Regions from separate parts of the Thioalkalivibrio sp. ALM2T genome, predicted to be linked through region 3. Evidence: predicted binding sites of a transcription regulator. Region 3 holds the regulator's gene; each other region holds the start of a gene.

Region 1 (4,533 bases), on a different contig from region 3:
ACGGGCGAACGGATCAGCGTCTTCCTGGCAGCGGAAGAGAATTCTGAAATGTTTCGGCGCTGGTTCATGTCGCGGTCCTGTTTGGTCCTGTCCTGCGCAGCCCGTTCGGTGCGGGCGTCGGACTGTGCGCGAATGGCTCGGGTTTGGCGGATCTTGCGTCGATGTCGAGCGAGTCGCGAGCGGTTTCAGTCCGCAAAAACAAGCAGATCTCGTGCCAATGAACGGGCATCCGGTGCCACGCGCGCATTCAAGGCCCGTCGCGGGCGGCCGTTATGGCCATGAGGCGGCGTCAGAAGGCGCATGCACGCTAATGCAAATGACAGGCCGGGGTTGCGCGGTGCACACTTGGCCTTTGAGGCCTGTCCGGTGCTAAGAGCAATCGGGGCAAGGAGAGCGGCACGATGAGTCAATTCATTGACGATGTGAATCAGCGAACCCAGTTGGTGGGGCAGAACCGCATGGAGCTGCTGCTGTTCCATCTGGGCGGGTCGCAGACCTTCGGGATCAATGTCTTCAAGGTCCGCGAGGTGATTCCGTCGCCACCGCTGCGTCAGATTCCCGGCTCCATGAGCGTCGTACGCGGGGTGGCGACGTTGCGTGGCGGTACCGTGCCGATCATTGACCTGGCGCGAGCGATGGGCCTGCGTGGCGCCGTCGGGGCGGTCGACAATGGGGAGCAGAAGGTGGTGGTCACCGAGTTCAATCGTTCGGTGCAGGGCTTCTGGGTGTCGGCGGTGGACCGCATCGTCAACGTGAACTGGCAGGACGTGAAGTCGCCCCCGCGCGGAACCGGACGCGAATCCTTCCTGGTGGCCGTCACGGAGATCGACAACAAGCTGGTCGAGATTATCGATGTCGAACGGGTGCTCTCCATCGTGAACCCGCTGCCCAGCGAGATTTCGCCATCCATCCGCGAGAACGCCCGCGAGGCCAGCGGGCGCAAGGTCGTGATCGTCGATGACTCGGTGGTGGCGCGCAAGCAGATCGAGGGGGCGATCAAGGGGCTCGGTTTCGAATACGATGTCTTCAAGGATGGCCAGGAAGCACTGGACTTCCTTGAGCAGAAGGCCGCGGAAGGGCCGGTAGGGGACCAGGTCGAACTGGTGATCTCGGATATCGAGATGCCACGCATGGACGGCTACACCCTGACCGCGCGCATCCGGGACAATCCCGCGCTGCAGAATTTGCGGGTGCTGTTGCACTCCTCACTGAGTGGGGAATTCAACACGGATATGGTCAAGCGCGCGGGGGCCGATGCCTTTTTGTCCAAGTTCAATCCCGACGAGCTGGCGAATGCGGTGCTGGACCAGACCGGGCGCCCGGATCCGCAGGCCGAATGACCGGTCGGGCGGAACCGCGTTGCCGCTCGGCAAGCCCGGAGCGGCGACGGGTGGCCGCCACTCGGTGTGTATGGTGCCATGCGCGCGACGCCGTATACTCGACCCGATCTTCGGGATCACCCCGGTTTTCCGGCCAAGAGGCCCCGGTCAAGGATTCGTCATCAGGATGCCTAATCACGATGGACAGCGCTCAGGGATGACTTGGTGATCGATTCCCGCGACTACGAGGAGTTCTCCCGCTTTCTGCAGGACTGCTGCGGTCTGGTGCTGGGCGACAGCCGCCAGTACCTGGTTTCCAGTCGTCTGTCGCGGCTGCTCGACGAGTTCGACTTCAAGAGCGTCCCGGAACTGCTGCATGCCATGCGGCAGGCCCCGAATCCGCGCCTGCGCACCCGCGTGATCGATGCGATGACGACCAACGAGACGTCCTGGTTCCGCGATGGCTTTCCGTTCGAGATCCTGCGCCACGTGCTGTTGCCGGAACTGGCCGCGAAGGGAGGCAGCATCAAGGTCTGGTCCGCGGGCTGCTCCAGTGGGCAGGAGGCCTATACGATCTCGATGGTGGTCTCGGAATGGGAGGAGTCGCGGCCGGCCCGGAAGGTACCGGTTTCCATTCTGGGCACGGACCTGTCAGAGAAGATCCTGGACGATGCGCGGCGGGCCGTGTACGACGGCCTGAGCATCGTGCGCGGGCTCAGCGAGAGCCGGCGCGCGCGCTTCTTCGAGACCGTCGCGGATGGCCACAAGGTGATCCCGGATGTGCAGCGTCGCTGTCGCTTTCAGAAGCTCAACCTGATCGACAGCTATGCGGCGCTGGGCAAGTTCGACCTGGTGTTCTGCCGCAACGTGCTGATCTATTTCTCTGGCGACACCAAGCGACAGGTTCTTGACGCTATCGCCCGGCAGATGAATCCGGGCGGGTATCTGTTTCTTGGCGCTTCCGAGACCGCAGGGCCTTATACCCAGGCTTTCGAGACCGTACGAACCGAGTACGGCTCGGTACTTCGTCTGAAGTCCTGACGTAATCCAGCCCCGGGGCTGATTCCCGGGAACGCCCGTGCAATGCGGGCGGCGAGTCGTTCCATCCCTTCCCCTGGCTGCCCGCTGTGCCTGCGTCCCTGCGGCACGCCGCTCGAGAATGGCATAACGATTGCTTCAGTCCCCCTGCGAAGGGTCGCAATCGGTGCGCCCCGTTCTCCAAGCGAGGGTCCGCCACGGGCGGACAGGACGGAAGCGATGAGTCTCTCTCTCGACAAGGCGATGGGTATTTCTCCGCAGGCGGTGAATGTGCGGGCGCAGCGCATGGAGCTGTTGGCCTCCAACATCGCCAACGCGGATACCCCGAACTACAAGGCGCGGGATATCGATTTTCGTGCGGTACTCGAATCCGCGGCCGGCGGCGGCAATAGCTTGCCCATGGCGCGCAGCCAGGCGGCGCATCTCGACCCCAATGCTGGCGCGATGAACGGACAGGTCGAGGCGCTTTACCGCATCCCCTCGCAGGCGTCGCTGGATGGAAACACGGTGGACCCGCAGATGGAGCGGGCCGCCTTTGCCGAGAACGCCGTTCAATACCAGAGCAGCCTGGAATTCCTCAATCGCCGGGTCTCCGGCATTCGTGAAGCCCTGCGGGGCGATCGTTAGGGAAACGCTGATCAATGTACACACTTGCGTTGGTACCCCAGGTTTTTCGAGACAAGGCGCGTCGTGCAGCGGGTAGTGGGTCTAGCCGTCCGTTTCTGATGAATTCGGGGCGCAACGCAGGATCGGGGAACCTGGGGTACCAACCCCACCAACCATTCAAAGCAGGGGCTTGGCCGCTTTTGAGTGCGCACGGCGTTGCGGCTCTCTTGTGCAGATTGACTGCACTGCGGTCACCGCGCCTTGTTCGCACCCAAAAGCGACTCGAGCGCGAGTGCGTACATTCATCAGTGTTTCCCTCGCGTGACGCGGAACTGATCGGGAGATCGATGTCGTGAGTAACCTTTTCAGCCTGTTCAATACCTCCGCCTCGGCGCTGTCGGCGCAGTCGGTGCGCCTGAACACCGTGGCCTCGAACCTGGCCAACGCGAACACCGCGGCGACCAACCCCGACGAGGCCTATCGCGCCAAGCAGGTGCTGTTCCAGAGCGTGATGGACCAGGCCAACCCGAATGGTTCGTCGACGGCCGTTCGGGTGGCCGGCGTGACCGAGTCGCAGGCGGCGCCGCATGCGCATTACGAACCCCATCACCCGCAGGCCAACGAGGAGGGCTACATCTTCCGTCCGGCCATCAGCGTGGTGGAGGAGATGGCCAACATGATGTCCGCCTCGCGCAACTACGAAGCGAACGTGGAGGTGATGGAGACCTCGCGTCAGCTGCTCCAGCGCACATTGCAGATCGGTCAAGGCTAGGGAGCCATCGATGACACAGATATCCCCCGAATTGCTGGATCGCCTGGGCCTCTCGCGCCCCGAGCAGAAACAGGACAAGGACATGGACCGCCTGGGCCAGTCCGACTTCCTCAAGCTGATGACGACCCAGCTGGAGAATCAGGACCCAATGGAGCCGATGGACAACGGCGACTTCCTGGGCCAGATGGCGCAGTTCTCGACCGTAACCGGCATCGAGGAGCTGTCCAAATCCTTCCAGCAGCTGGCCCAGTCGCTGGGCCAGAACCAGACGCTGCAGGCCGCCTCACTGGTAGGCAAGGACGTGCTGGTTCCCGTCGAATTCGGCGAGCTGGGTCCGGACGGCCTGATCAAGGGTGCGGTGGACCTGGATCGCTCCACGGAGGAGCTGCAGATCGACGTGTACAGCCCGAACGGCGAGCGCATCCGCCGCATGAACCTGGGCGCCGCCGGCAGCGGCCTGCAGGAGTTCAGCTGGAACGGCATGCGCGACGACGGGACCTTCGCACCCCCGGGCGTCTACGAGTTCAAGGCCACGGCCCGCTCCGGGACCCAGTCCGAGGCCGTGGATACCTTTCTGGATGCCCGCGTGGAGAGCGTCGCGGTGGGTAACGATTCCGGGCTGGCACTGACCGTGCAAGGCCTGGGCGAGATCAGCTTTTCGGATGTACGGCGGATTGGCGGCTAACGGCCGGCTCGCGTCGAACGAACCCTAACGGAGGAAACACCCCATGCCCTTCAATATCGGATTGAGCGGACTGAACGCGGCCCAGGCCGACCTACAGACCACCGGCAATAACG
Region 2 (4,533 bases), on a different contig from region 3:
GGCCGGGCCTTTTTGTGCGCCCGCAAAGCGGGCAAGCGCAACCCAACAGTGCAAGGCCCTGCCCCGCCTCGAGGCAACCGCGTCATCCCGACCCTGTCAAACGCCCCCGAACGCCCACCAACACGTCGTTGCCACACTGGCAGGCTTTCTGCATAACCCACGGCATGGCACTCCACCGCATATCCGATTCGACCCCACCGGACCTGGCCACCCGGGAGCAGGAGATCACCCTGCTGCTGGAGGTTGCCAAGCTCATGGGCCGCTCCGGCGACCCGGATGCCGCGATCTACCGCATCCTCGGGATGATGTCCCAGCTACTGGGACTCAACCGCGGCCGCGTCCTGTTGCCGGATCCGAACAGCGGCCAGCTGCGCATCCGCCACGCCTACGGCCTGACCGATGCCGAGCGCGACCGCGGCAGCTACAGCCTCGGCGAGGGCGTCACCGGGCGCGTCATGAAAACCGGCCAGATCGCCCTGATCCAGGACATCGACAACGAGCCCGAATACCTCGCGCGCGCCATTGACCGTTCCACCCTGCCGCAGGAGACCGTCGCCTACATCGCCGTGCCCATCGTCCAGGACGAGCACGCCATCGGCGTGCTGGGTGTGCACCGGCTGCGACGCCGTTCGCGCCAGTTCCAGGACGACCTGAACCTGCTGCGGGTGATCGCGAGCATGATCGGCCAGGTGCTGCGCATCCATCAGCTGATCGCCGAGCGCACCGCCGAGCTGGTCTCGGAGAACCGCTACCTCAAGAGTGCCCTGGATACCCAGGGCGGGCAGTACGGCATCCTCGGCGAGAGCCCGGCCCTGCGGCACGTCCTAAAGCAGGTCCACCGCATCGCGGACACCCAGGCCACGGTGCTCGTGACCGGGGCCTCCGGCACCGGCAAGGAGAAGATCGCGCGCATGATCCACCGGATCAGCCAGCGCAATGCGAAGCCGTTCATCTCCATCAACTGCGCCGCCATCCCCGCCGACCTGCTGGAATCCGAACTGTTCGGCCACGAGAAAGGGGCCTTCACCGGCGCCTCCAGCGCCAAAACCGGCAAGATCGCCCTGGCCGATGGTGGCACCCTGTTCCTGGACGAAATCGGCGACATGCCGGAGGCGTTGCAGTCGAAGATCCTGCGTGTGCTGCAGGAACGGATGGTCCAGCCCATTGGCGGCAACCGCGATCTCCCGGTGGACGTGCGCATCATCGCCGCCACCCACCAGAACCTGCAGGCAGCGGTGAATGCCGGGCGTTTCCGGCTCGACTTGTTCTATCGCCTGAACGTCATCCCGCTGCACATGCCCGCCCTGCGCGACCGCGCCAGCGACATCCGCCTGCTCACCCGCCACTTCCTCGACCGCTATACCCACCTGCATGGCTGGAACGTGCTCGTGGACGAGGGCGTGCTGGAGCGCCTGGAGGCCTTCGACTGGCCGGGCAACATCCGCCAGCTGGAGAACGTACTGGAGCGCGCCGTGCTGCTGTCCACCGACGGCCGCATCGGCACGCCGCTGATCGACGAGATCCTGCACGAGGAATCCCGCATCAGCCCGTTCGAGGGCGAGGGGCACGGCCTCCGCGACGAGCATTCACCGGCACCATCGCGGCACAATGAGTCCCGAACCCTGCCCTCTTCCGGCGCGTCCTGCACCAGCGCGGTGCGCCCATATCAGCGCGTGCACGCCACCGAGGCGGAGCGCCTGAAGCGCGCGATCGAGCAGACCGGGGGCAACAAGACCCGCGCCGCGATGGACCTGGGCCTGACCCCGCGGCAATTGCACTATCGCCTGAAAAAGCTCGGCATAGAAACCACTTAGGCCCACCGCTCAGACACCAGCGGACCTTTTGTCCGCTTCGTCGACAATGCCGACCAATGGTCCGCCCCCCGGCTCTCGCACGCCGCCAGGGCGGCCCATTCCCCACGCTTGGCATGGCACCTGCAATGACCCTCGACATGCGCGGCAACGATGCCCGCATCGATTCGACCCACGAGGAGAGCCGACCATGCCGACCAAGAGTCTTCACGATCCCTTTGACGCCAACGCCGACCTGCGCCATGGCTCCAGCTGCCGCCACGGGCACACCGGTCCCGGCAGCTGCAGCTGCTTCGACACCGCGTCCCCGGACCTGGAAGAGAAACTGGAACGACGCGCCACCCATGAGCCCGTACAGGCCGATGCCCACGCCACCGGCGAGGACCTGAGCGACGAGGCCATGGTCGATCGCGCAGTGGAGAGCGCCATCGTCCGCGGCATGTTCGGCCACAACGAGATCAACCGCCGCCGCTTCCTGCAGATGATCGGGGGCGGCACGGTGGCTGCGGCCCTGGGCTCCATCCTGCCGCTGGACAAGGTCAAGGCCGCCATCAAGGACGGCGGCCCGCTGGAAAAGACCAAGCTGCGCGTCGGGTTCGTCCCGATCACCTGCGCCACGCCGATCATCATGGCCCACCCCATGGGCTTCTACGAGCGCCATGGCCTGGATGTCGACGTGATCAAGACCGCCGGCTGGGCGGTGGCCCGCGACATGTCGCTGTCCGGTGAGTACGACGCCTCGCACATGCTCTCGCCGATGCCGCTATCGATGACCCTGGGCTCCGGCTCCTCGCGCGAGCACTACATCATGCCGGCGGTGGAGAACATCAACGGTCAGGCGATCACCCTGCACAACAAGCACAAGGACAAGCGCGATCCCAAGGACTGGAAGGGCTTCACCTTCGCCGTGCCCTTCGAGTACTCCATGCACAACTTCCTGCTGCGTTACTACGTCGCGGAACACGGCTTGGACCCCGATCGCGACATCAGCATCCGCGTCGTGCCGCCGCCGGAGATGGTCGCCAACCTGCGTGCCGAGAACGTCGACGGCTACCTGGCCCCCGACCCCTTCAACCAGCGCGCGGTCTGGGACGGCATCGGTTTCATTCACATGCTGACCAAGGAGATCTGGGACGGCCACCCGTGCTGCGCCTTCGCCTGTTCGGCCGCCTTCGCCGACGAGCACCCGAACACCTTCGGCGCCCTGTTCCGCGCGTTGATCGAGGCCACCCAGTACAGCTCCGACATCAACAACCGCGCCGAGATCGCCGAGGCCATCTCCCCGCGTGCCTATCTCAACCAGCCGCAATCGGTGGTGGAGCAGGTGCTGACCGGGCGTTACGCGGACGGGCTGGGCGAGGTCAAGAACGACCCGCACCGGATCGACTTCGACCCCTTCCCCTGGCACTCGATGGCCACCTGGATCCTCACCCAGATGAAGCGCTGGGGCTATGTGGATCGCGACTTCGACTACAACCGCCTCGCGGAAGACGTCTTCCTCGCCAGCGAGTGCGCTGAGGTCATGACCGAGCTGGGCTACGAAGCGCCGAGCGACACCTACAAGAACTTCGAGATCATGGGGAAGGTGTTCGACTACACCGACCCGGAAGGCTATCTCGACAGCTTCGACATCCGCAGGAGCTAAGCCATGTTGAGCAATCTCAACTTCCGGGCGACCGTCCTCTCGCTGGTGATGCTCGTGGTCTTCCTGGGCGTGTGGCAGCTGGCCACCGCCCCGGAGGTCCTCGCGCCGCAGCAGGGCGAGCTGAGCGAATACGAACAACTGATGGGGGGCGGGACCGATCGCAGTTCCAGCAGCGGCATCCCGGCCCCCACCCAGGTGTTCAGCCACGCCTTCAGCGAACTGAGCAACCCGTTCTACGACGCGGGCCCGAACGACAAGGGCATCGGGATCCAGCTGGCCTATTCGATCTACCGGGTCCTGCTGGGCTTTGCCCTGGCCGCGCTGATCGCCATCCCGCTCGGCTTCGTGATCGGCATGTCGCCGCTGCTCAACAAGGCGTTCGATCCGTACATCCAGATCCTCAAGCCGATCTCGCCCCTGGCCTGGATGCCACTCGCCCTGTTCGTGATCCGCGACTCGAACATGTCGGCGATCTTCGTGATCTTCATCTGCTCGATCTGGCCGATGCTGGTGAACACCGCCTACGGCGTGGCCTCGGTGCGCAATGACTGGCTGAACGTGGCCAAGACCCACCAACTGTCGAACCTGCGCACCGCGTTCACCGTGATCCTGCCTGCCGCGGCCCCGACCATCCTCACCGGCATGCGCATCTCCATCGGCATCGCCTGGCTGGTCATCGTCGCCGCCGAGATGCTCGTGGGCGGCACCGGCATCGGCTACTACATCTGGAACGAGTGGAACAACCTCGATCTCGCCAGCGTGATCTTCGCGATCATCATGATCGGCATCGTCGGCTTCCTGCTGGATGCCTCCCTCGCCCAGGCCACCAAATTCGTGCGCTACGCCGACTGAGTCGGCGCAGCCCAACCAGGAGACCAATCATGAGCAAGGGATTCCTCGAAATCGAGAACCTTAGCCAGCGCTTCCCGCAGCCCGACTCCAGCGAACTGATGACCGTGTTCGAGGGCGTGGACGTGACCATCAACAAGGGCGAGTTCGTCTGCCTGATCGGTCACTCCGGCTGCGGCAAGTCCACCATCCTGAACGTGCTCGCCGGGCTGGCCACACCGACCGACG
Region 3 (4,533 bases):
CTACAGCGAGACGAGCGAGGAGGATCCCGCGCATGACCCCGAATCCCCATAGCCTTCGCCACCGCCCGGCCCAGCCGGGTGCCCGCGTGGCGGCGCTCCTGCTGCTCGTGCTGCTGGCCACGCCCGCGATCGCCCAGCAGGGCTCGGGCCCGGCACTGCCGGTGGAGATCACTGCCGACCGCGCGGAGATGGACGAACGCCAGGGGCTGGGGACCTACACCGGCGACGTGATCGTGATCCGCGGCGACATGACCCTGGAGGCCGACAAGGTCTACGTGCGCACCCGCGATCGCCGCCCCTACGAAATGGAGGCCCACGGCGAGCCGGCACGCCTGGAATCACCCGATCCGGAAACCGGAGAGATGCGCATTGCCACCGCCCTGCGCATCGACTACCTGCTGAATGAAGACCTCATGATCCTCACCGACCAGGCCCATGTGATCACCACCAGCGAGGAGGCGCGCGGCAAGCGCATCACCTACGACCTGACGACCGACGTAATCGAGGCCGAACGCGGCGAAGGCGCCAGCGAGCGCGTGCGCATCACCATCCAGCCGCGCGACGACGAATGAACGCAGTCGCTCCCAGCCCATCCGCCACACCGGCACAAACCAACGACCGCCTGATCGGACGCGAGCTGACCAAGCGCTACGGCCAGCGCACGGTGCTGGACCAAGTGGACGTCGACCTCGCACCCGGCGAGGTGGTCGGCCTGCTGGGCCCGAACGGGGCCGGCAAGACCACCTGCTTCTACAGCCTGGTCGGGCTGATCCGCCCCAATGCCGGGCGCATCACCCTGGGCGAGCGCGATATCACCCGCGCCCCCATCCACGTGCGCGCGCGCGCCGGCCTCGGCTACCTACCGCAGGAGGCCTCGATCTTCCGCCGCCTGAGCGTGTGGGACAACCTGCAGGCCGTGCTGGAACTGCGCCCCGGACTCGATCGCCACGAGCGCCGCCGCATTGGCGACGCCCTGATCGAGGAGTTTCAGCTCGAGACCGTGCGCCACAGCCCGGGCATCGCGCTGTCCGGCGGCGAACGGCGCCGCGCCGAGATCGCCCGCGCCCTCGCCGGGGATCCGCGCTTCATCTGTCTGGACGAACCCTTTGCGGGGGTGGATCCGATCTCGGTCGGCGATATCCAGGACGTGATTCGGCATCTCGCCCAGCGCGGCATCGGCGTACTGATCTCCGATCACAACGTGCGCGAGACCCTCGGCATCTGCCACAGGGCCTATATTCTAAGCGAAGGCCGCCTGCTGGCCGCCGGGACACCGGACGAGCTGCTGGCCGATCCCCAGGTGCGCCGGGTCTATCTCGGCGAGAACTTCCGCCTGTGAAAGCGCCCCACATGCGGCCCGGTCGGTGCACAAACCACAAGGCAGGCTTTAAGATTCCACCAATGCCCACCCTCGCCCCGCATACCCGATGCTGAAACCCGGCCTGAATCTGCAGCTGGGTCAGACGCTGACCATGACGCCGCAACTGCAGCAGGCGATCCGCCTGTTGCAGCTGTCCACGCTCGAGCTCCAAGTGGAGATCCAGCAGGCGCTGGAGAGTAATCCCATGCTCGAACAGGTCGAGGACGAAGAGTCCGAGGCCGATACCGAGCGTCTGAACCAGGACGGCGAGCTGGTGGAAGGCGATCGCATGGAGGCCACCACTACCAGCGATGACGTAATCCCCGAGGAACTGACGACCGACAGCCGCTGGGACGACATCTACGAGCCGGCCCCGACACCCAACAAGGGCGTGGATGACCGCGACCCGCTGGAAAACACCAGCGACGACGACGGTGAGGGCCTGCAGGATCACCTGCTGTGGCAGCTGCACCTGAGCCATCTGACACCCCGCGACCAGCGCATCGGGGCAGCCCTGATCGACGCCATCAGCCCCGACGGCTATCTCGAGGGCGACCTCGACACCCTGGCCGAGACCATCAGCCGCGGCGAGGATGAAACCGTCGGCGTCGACGAGGTCGAGGCAGTCCTCCACTGGATTCAGCAGTGCGACCCGCTGGGGGTCGGTGCGCGCAACCTGCGGGAGTGCCTGGAGATCCAGCTACGCGAACTGGCCCCGGACGCCCCGGCCCGCGAGGCCGCACGGGCGATCCTGGAACACGGCATGGACAGCCTGGGCAAGCGCGACTACAAGGCCCTGCAGCGCCAGTCCGGCGTACGCGACCCGGACGAACTGGCCCGCGCGCTGGATCTGATCCGCACCCTGAACCCGCGCCCGGGCGCGCAGATCAGTTCCGCCACCTCGGAATACGTAGTCCCGGATGTCTATGTGCGCCATAGCGCCGAGGGCTGGCGCGTGGAGCTGAATCCGGAGATCGCACCGCGCATCCGTATCAACGATCTCTACGCCGGCATGGTGCGCCAGGTCTCGGATGCCCGCGACAGCGCCTTTATGCGTGATCAGCTGCAGGAGGCACGCTGGTTCCTGAAGAGCCTGCACAGCCGCAACGACACCCTGCTGCGGGTCGCCGAGGCGATCGTCCACCGCCAGCAGGGCTTTCTCGAGCATGGCGACGTCGCGATGCAGCCTCTGATCCTGCGCGACATTGCCGAGACCCTGGAGATGCACGAATCGACCATCTCGCGGGTGACCACGCAGAAATACATGCATACCCCGCGCGGGGTCTTCGAGTTCAAGTATTTCTTCTCCAGCCATGTCGGCACGAACGATGGCGGCGAGTGTTCCGCCACCGCCATCCGTGCCATGATTCGCGAATTGATTGGCGACGAACCCCCGAACAAGCCGCTCAGCGATGCCCGGCTCGCCCAGGTCCTGTCGGACCGGGGCATCAACGTAGCGCGCCGCACCGTGGCCAAGTACCGCGAGGCGATGCACATCCCTTCATCCAGCGAACGCCGGCAGATGGCCTCGATGCCCACCGGCAGCAAGTAACCAAGGAGTCCTGACCATGCAGATCAACCTGACCGGCCACCACGTGGACATCACCGACGCCCTGCGCGACTACGTCAACGAGAAATTCGCGAAGCTGGAGCGCCACTTCGACAAGGTCATCGACGTCCACGTCGTGCTGACCCACGAGAAGACCCGGAATCAGCACAACCAGGCCGAAGCGAATCTCCAGGTCAGCGGCAATCACATCCACGCCGAGGCCTCTCACGAGGACATGTACGCCGCGATCGACGCGCTGATCGACAAAGTCGACCGTCAGCTGATCAAGCACAAGGAAAAGGTCAAGGACCACCACCGCGCCGAAGGTGCCCAGCGCAACCGCGAGCAGGCCTCCTGATCCATGACGATTGCCGAGTTGATCACCTCCGAGCGCATTGGCCTGCAACCCGAGTGCTCCAGCCAGAAACGGGCCCTGGAGGCTCTGGCGGACCTCCTCGCCGGCGGAGGTGACGGCACGGGACCGGGGAGTAACGCGATCTTCGAGGCCCTGTCCGCACGCGAAAAACTCGGATCCACCGGTCTCGGCCATGGGGTTGCGATTCCCCATGGCCGCCTGGCCGATCTCGAGGCGCCGCGCGTGGCCGTGCTGCGCCTGGAAAAGGGCGTCGACTTCGACGCCATGGATCACGAGCCGGTCGATATCCTGATCGCACTGCTGGTCCCGGAGGCCGCCACCGGCGACCACCTCGACCTGCTGGCCCAACTCGCCCGCGGCCTGTCGCAGCCAGACACCATCGGAGCGCTGCGCCGGGCCGGGGATGCGGCGGCCCTGGAACAGGAACTCGTGCGCCGCTTCAGCGAGGACTAAGCTCGTGGAACCCGCCTCCAGCCGCGATTCCGACGCGCAGCGTCTGCCATGAACGAGGCGCTGGGAGAAGGCGGGATCGCCCGCGACATCAACGTGGAGAGCCTGATCCAGGCCATGGGAAACCGCCTGGATCTTCGCTTTGTACACGGCGAACATGCAGCACCCGACCGCAAGCTGGTCGGCGACGACGGGGACGACCTGCCACTGGCTGGCCATCTCAACCTGATCCGGCCCAACCGCATCCAGATCATCGGCGACTTCGAGGCCCGCTATATCTCCAGTCTCAGCGCCACCCAGTGCAACGACCTGATCCTGGAGATGGCCCGCACCGGGACCACCGCGGTGATCTTCGCCGAGGACACCTGTCCGTTCTCGGAGATGCCCGACGCCCCACAGGAGGCGCTGCCGCTGATCCTGTGCTCCAGCACCAGCAGTCACGAGATCATCTCGCTGCTGCGCTATTTCCTGCAGCAGCGCCTGGCCCATTTCGAGGTGCGCCACGGCGTGTTCATGGAGATCCTCGGGATCGGGGTGCTGATCAGCGGCGCCTCCAGCGTCGGCAAGAGCGAAGTCGCGCTGGAATTGATCTCGCGCGGGCATCGCCTGATCGCCGACGATGCCCCCGAGTTCGCGCGCATTGCGCCCGACATCGTGCGCGGCCATTGCCCGGCCCTGCTCCAGGACCTGCTCGAGGTGCGCGGTCTTGGGGTGCTCAACATCCGCGCCATGTACGGCGATTCCGCGATCAAGGGCGGCAAGTACCTGCGCCTGATCATCGACCTGCGCGATCATGGC
Region 4 (4,533 bases), on a different contig from region 3:
GCAGATGCCGAGGATCGGGCGGTGATCGTCCAGCGCGCGGTGGATCAGGGCCTTCTCCAGACGGTCACGGTCAACGTCCAGTACGCCACCGTGCGACTGGAACAGCCGGCGCAGCAGCCACAGGGCCGGGTAGAAGAGATAGCCGATCAGCCGTTGCGAGAGGCGTTGTTCCGCCTGGCGGATGGCGGCCGCATCCGGCCCGTCGGGCAGGGTCTCGCCGTAGAGCTCGGGGTCGACATCCGCTCCGCCGCCCACGATCAGTCCGTCGAACGGGCAACGGCCGCGCGGTCGGCCCGGGCGCAACCGCAAAGGGCGGCCTCCCGCGCGCCACACCGCCAGGGCGGTGAACAGCCAGGCCGGACCCCCACCCTGGTCCGGCCCGGTGATCGCGATCACCGGGCGACGGGCTGGGGGCGTGACCCGGCTGGATGCATTGGGAGCCGAGTCAGAACCAGTCACGGAGGCGCTGGCTCCAGTCGTCGGCCCAGCGGCCGAGGGCCTGGCCAGGGCGTTCCAGGTATTCGCGTGACAGGCGCTCCAGGCGTTCCGGGTCCGCGGCGAGGCGTTCCACCTCCACCCAGCCATTGAACGGGCGCGCCAGGCTCCATTCCGGGTCGTCGATCTCGCAGTTCGGCAGGCGGTAATGGAAGGCCGGGCGCGGTTTGATCAAGTCGTGTTCCACCGGTGCGGCGTTGACCCGTTCCGGGTCCAGGTGGGCAAACAAGGGCAACAGGTCCAGTGGTCGGTTGCGGGTCGGGCTGTGCGCCAGGTAGGCATCGATCAGGCCCGCCTGATCGGGCTGGAAGTCCGGGTCCAGCATGTGGCGTACAAAGGGCCCGGGAAACGCGCGAATGTAGGGCGACAGTCGCCGTGCCAGATCGATCGCCCCGGCCGCGGTGAGGGCCTCGACCATCAGCAGGAAGCTGCGCAGGATCGCCAGCAGCCACTCGGCATCGGTACGGTGGATCTCGATATTGATCTGCAGCCCGAAAGCGTACAACAAGGAGCGTTCGGTGCCCTGGGCGCCGGCCTTTTGCAGGGCCGTGCGCACCCGGTCCAGGCGGGGCAGGTCGGCCGCCGCGATCGGCGGAGCCACGATTTCGTGTGGGACCAGAAGGCCCGCAGCGTCCGCCAGCCAGCGATCCAGCGCGGCCTCGTCGGAATCGTCCAAGGCGATGCCCAGGCGCGACAGGTGCTCGCGGTAGGCGCGGTCCTTCAGTACGCGGGCGTCCAACTCCAGCTGGAAGTCGCCGACGTCGGTATCGCACACGTGGAAGACGAAGGGGCTGTCGGATTCGATGTGTCCGCCGAACTCGGCTTTGACCGCTTCGGCCATGGTCTCTAGCGACACCCCGGCCATCTCGATCTCTACCCCGATGCGCCGCGGCTCACCGTCCGGGTTCGTGGGCCAGGGGAGTTCGTGGAAGGGCTCGCTCATGCGTTTCTCGAAGCCGCTCAAGGGCCCTCCATGATAACGGCTCGGTGTACCTCGTGCGGTCCGGGCAGTAGGATAGGCGCCGACCTACAGGAGCCCGCCGAGCCCATGGATCGAATCTATCTGCGCGACCTCGAAATCGATGCCGTTGTCGGTGTCTACGACTGGGAACAGCGGATCCAGCGCCGCCTGCGATTCGACATCGAACTGGCGGCGGATACCCGCATCGCCGCCTATTCCGGCGAGATCGGCGATACCGTCGATTACGAGGCGGTGGCCAACGCGGTGCGTGCCATCGTCACGCGCGAGCCGCACGCGCTGCTGGAATCGCTCGCCGAGGAGATTGCCGAGGCCCTGATGGCCCAGTTCGGTTCACCCTGGGTGCGCATCAAACTGGGCAAGCCCGGCGCGGTATCCGGGGTGCGCGAGGTCGGCATCGAGATCGAACGCGGAAGCCTTTCCTCCTAAACATCGCTCTCACGGGTCCTCAGTGGCCCTGGCTGCCTCGTTCTCTCCGCGATCGCGAGTCGCGACCACCGGACGTCGCAACCTCTCAGGCAGCGGCCTTGCTCGGTTCCGCTCGCCATAGCGGCCGTTCCCCCTGAATGCCGCCTGTCTTATACCCCCTTCTTGTTCACCTGAATCTTCTCTGGCGCCGGACATGGTTCACAACATGGCCGGTTCGCACGCTTTTGGTGCGTGTGCACTTTTAGTGCGCACCATTTAGAGGCAATTGCCCGTGGTTCGACCACAACAGGTGTTGTTAAAAGCCGATTTTGCTCCCATTTGGTACTTGGCACAGCCCATGCAAGGACCGTGTTGTCGACTACGCGACACTCGATTGACCAATCTGGGAGAAGACCAATATGAAGAAGTTCACCCGTTCCGCGCTGGCCGCTGCTGTCCTCACCGTAGGCTCCACCGGTGGCGTCGCGTTTACCTCCACCGCCGCCGCGGAGCTGTCCGTGAACATTGGTGCGGTGTCCAACTACTACTTCCGAGGCTTTTCCGAAAGCGATGACGGTGCGGCCATTCAGGGCGGTATTGATTACGAGCATGCCTCCGGGTTTTACGCCGGAACCTGGCTGTCGAACGTCGATTTTGGCGATGACACCAGCTACGAGCTCGATCTCTATGCCGGATTCGCCGACGAGTTCGCAAGCGGGTTCGGATACGACGTTGGCTACATCTACTATGCCTACCCCGATGCCCGTGATGATACCGGCTCTCTGAGCGCCGACTTTGGCGAGATCTACGGGGAAGTCAGCTTTGATACTGGCACCGTCGGTCTCTATGGCGGCATGGCCTATGTTGTTCACGACAGTGATGACTCGGCCTTGCAGGATGACGACATGTACTTCTACGCCGGTCTGGATATCCCGTTCATGGATGTCTACAGCGCCGGTTTCCTGGTGGGTCGCACCCGCTTCGACGATTCCGATGCCGAAAACTACACCCACTACACCGCCAGCCTGGCGCGCGACGCGGGGGACTGGGGCGAGTTCAGCCTTAACCTCGAGTACGTCGACGAGTCCGACGAGGACCTGGGCGCCTGGGTGGGTTGGTCCAAGACGTTCTGAATCCCGGCCTTACCTCTTAACGCAAAGGCGGGCCCGCATGGTGGCGGGCCCGCCCACAGGAGTCTGACATGAAGATGATTACCGCCGTGATCAAGCCGTTCAAGCTTGATGATGTTCGCGAGGCGATCTCGGAGATCGGCGTGCAGGGCATGACCATGACCGAAGTGAAGGGTTTTGGTCGCCAGCGCGGTCATACCGAGTTGTATCGCGGTGCCGAGTATGTAGTCGATTTTTTGCCCAAGGTGAAGCTTGAAGTGGCTGTTGACGAAAACCTGGTGGATCAGGTGGTCGAGGCCATTTCAAAGTCCGCCAGCACGGGCAAGATCGGCGACGGCAAGATCTTTATTACGCCGGTGGAGCAGGTCGTGCGCATTCGCACGGGCGAAACCGGACCGGAAGCGCTTTAAACCTTTGCCTTCCAGCGAATGAGGAATTTCAATCATGGAAATTGAACAGCAAGTTGTCGAACTCGCCTATGCGATGGACACCTTTTACTTTCTGGTGGCCGGTGCACTGGTGATGTGGATGGCCGCGGGCTTTACCATGCTCGAGGCCGGTATGGTGCGCACCAAGAGTGTGGCCGAAATCGCAACCAAGAATATCGCCCTGTATTCGATCGCCAGCATCATGTACATGCTGATCGGCTACAACATCATGTACAGCGATGGTCTCAGCTCCATTATCCCGGGGCTGGGCTTCCTGATCAGCGGCGACAACGCAGTCGCGGACGTGCTGGGTAGCGGTGGCGACATCTACTACTCCGATCGTGCCGACTTCTTCTTCCAGGTCGTGTTCGTGGCGACGGCGATGTCCATCGTCTCCGGTGCCGTGGCCGAGCGCATGAAGCTGTGGGCCTTCCTGGCCTTTGCGGTCGTGCTGACCGGCTTTATCTACCCGATCCAGGGCTTCTGGAGCTGGGGTGGCGGTATCCTCGACCAGATCGGCTACCTGGACTACGCGGGTTCCGGCATCGTTCACTTCACGGGTGCCGCTGCGGCGCTGGCCGGTGTGTTGCTCCTCGGGGCGCGCAAGGGCAAGTACGGTGCGGATGGCAAGATCAACGCCATTCCGGGTTCCAACATGCCGCTGGCCACGCTGGGTGTGCTGATCCTGTGGCTGGGTTGGTTCGGCTTTAACGGCGGGTCCGAGCTGAAGGTGTCGGACATCGAGTCCGCCAATGCCGTGGCCGCCGTGTTCGCCAACACCAACCTGGCCGCGGCTGGGGGTGTGGTGGCCGCGCTGATCACCACCCGTCTGATCTTCGGCAAGGCCGACCTGACCATGGCGCTGAACGGTGCGGTTGCGGGCCTGGTGTCCATCACCGCCGAGCCGATGATGCCCAGCCCGGTCCTGGCGATGATCATTGGTGCCGTTGGTGGCGTGATCGTGGTGTTCTCGATCGTCGCCCTCGACAAGCTGAAGATCGATGACCCGGTTGGTGCGATCTCCGCGCACGGGACGGCCGGTATCTGGGGCGTGATGGCGGTCCTGCTGTCCAACCCGGACGCGACCTTCTTC

What was found. The regulator sigma-54, encoded in region 3, starts transcription at its own class of promoters, with help from an activator protein. The targets are predictions, from matches to a motif close to TGGCANGNTNCNTGCTT.
Region 1: flgB (flagellar basal body rod protein FlgB) is a predicted target of sigma-54. The motif match lies at 2,480-2,496, and genes of this name have one in related genera.
Region 2: F816_RS0102460 (CmpA/NrtA family ABC transporter substrate-binding protein) is a predicted target of sigma-54. The motif match lies at 1,924-1,940, and genes of this name have one in related genera.
Region 4: F816_RS0102830 (TorF family putative porin) is a predicted target of sigma-54. The motif match lies at 2,230-2,246, and genes of this name have one in related genera.

What each region holds. Positions count from the first base shown of each region.
Region 1 covers NZ_KB906556.1:492,467-496,999, reverse strand. The annotation lists gene F816_RS0102260 (chemotaxis protein CheV) at 402-1,340, shown strand; gene F816_RS0102255 (protein-glutamate O-methyltransferase CheR) at 1,545-2,360, shown strand; gene flgB (flagellar basal body rod protein FlgB) at 2,577-2,984, shown strand; gene flgC (flagellar basal body rod protein FlgC) at 3,316-3,735, shown strand; gene F816_RS0102240 (flagellar hook assembly protein FlgD) at 3,746-4,420, shown strand; gene flgE (flagellar hook protein FlgE) at 4,464-4,533, shown strand, end outside.
Region 2 covers NZ_KB906556.1:528,420-532,952, forward strand. The annotation lists gene F816_RS0102455 (sigma-54-dependent Fis family transcriptional regulator) at 165-1,814, shown strand; gene F816_RS0102460 (CmpA/NrtA family ABC transporter substrate-binding protein) at 2,002-3,456, shown strand; gene ntrB (nitrate ABC transporter permease) at 3,460-4,308, shown strand; gene F816_RS0102470 (ABC transporter ATP-binding protein) at 4,338-4,533, shown strand, end outside.
Region 3 covers NZ_KB906562.1:45,875-50,407, forward strand. The annotation lists gene lptC (LPS export ABC transporter periplasmic protein LptC) at 1-52, shown strand, start outside; gene lptA (lipopolysaccharide transport periplasmic protein LptA) at 33-572, shown strand; gene lptB (LPS export ABC transporter ATP-binding protein) at 569-1,339, shown strand; gene F816_RS0108555 (RNA polymerase factor sigma-54) at 1,428-2,912, shown strand; gene hpf (ribosome hibernation-promoting factor, HPF/YfiA family) at 2,929-3,267, shown strand; gene F816_RS0108565 (PTS sugar transporter subunit IIA) at 3,271-3,738, shown strand; gene hprK (HPr(Ser) kinase/phosphatase) at 3,787-4,533, shown strand, end outside.
Region 4 covers NZ_KB906557.1:29,165-33,697, reverse strand. The annotation lists gene F816_RS0102845 (gamma-glutamyl-gamma-aminobutyrate hydrolase family protein) at 1-396, opposite strand, end outside; gene F816_RS0102840 (amidoligase family protein) at 446-1,438, opposite strand; gene folB (dihydroneopterin aldolase) at 1,544-1,903, shown strand; gene F816_RS0102830 (TorF family putative porin) at 2,302-3,015, shown strand; gene F816_RS0102825 (P-II family nitrogen regulator) at 3,084-3,422, shown strand; gene F816_RS0102820 (ammonium transporter) at 3,457-4,533, shown strand, end outside.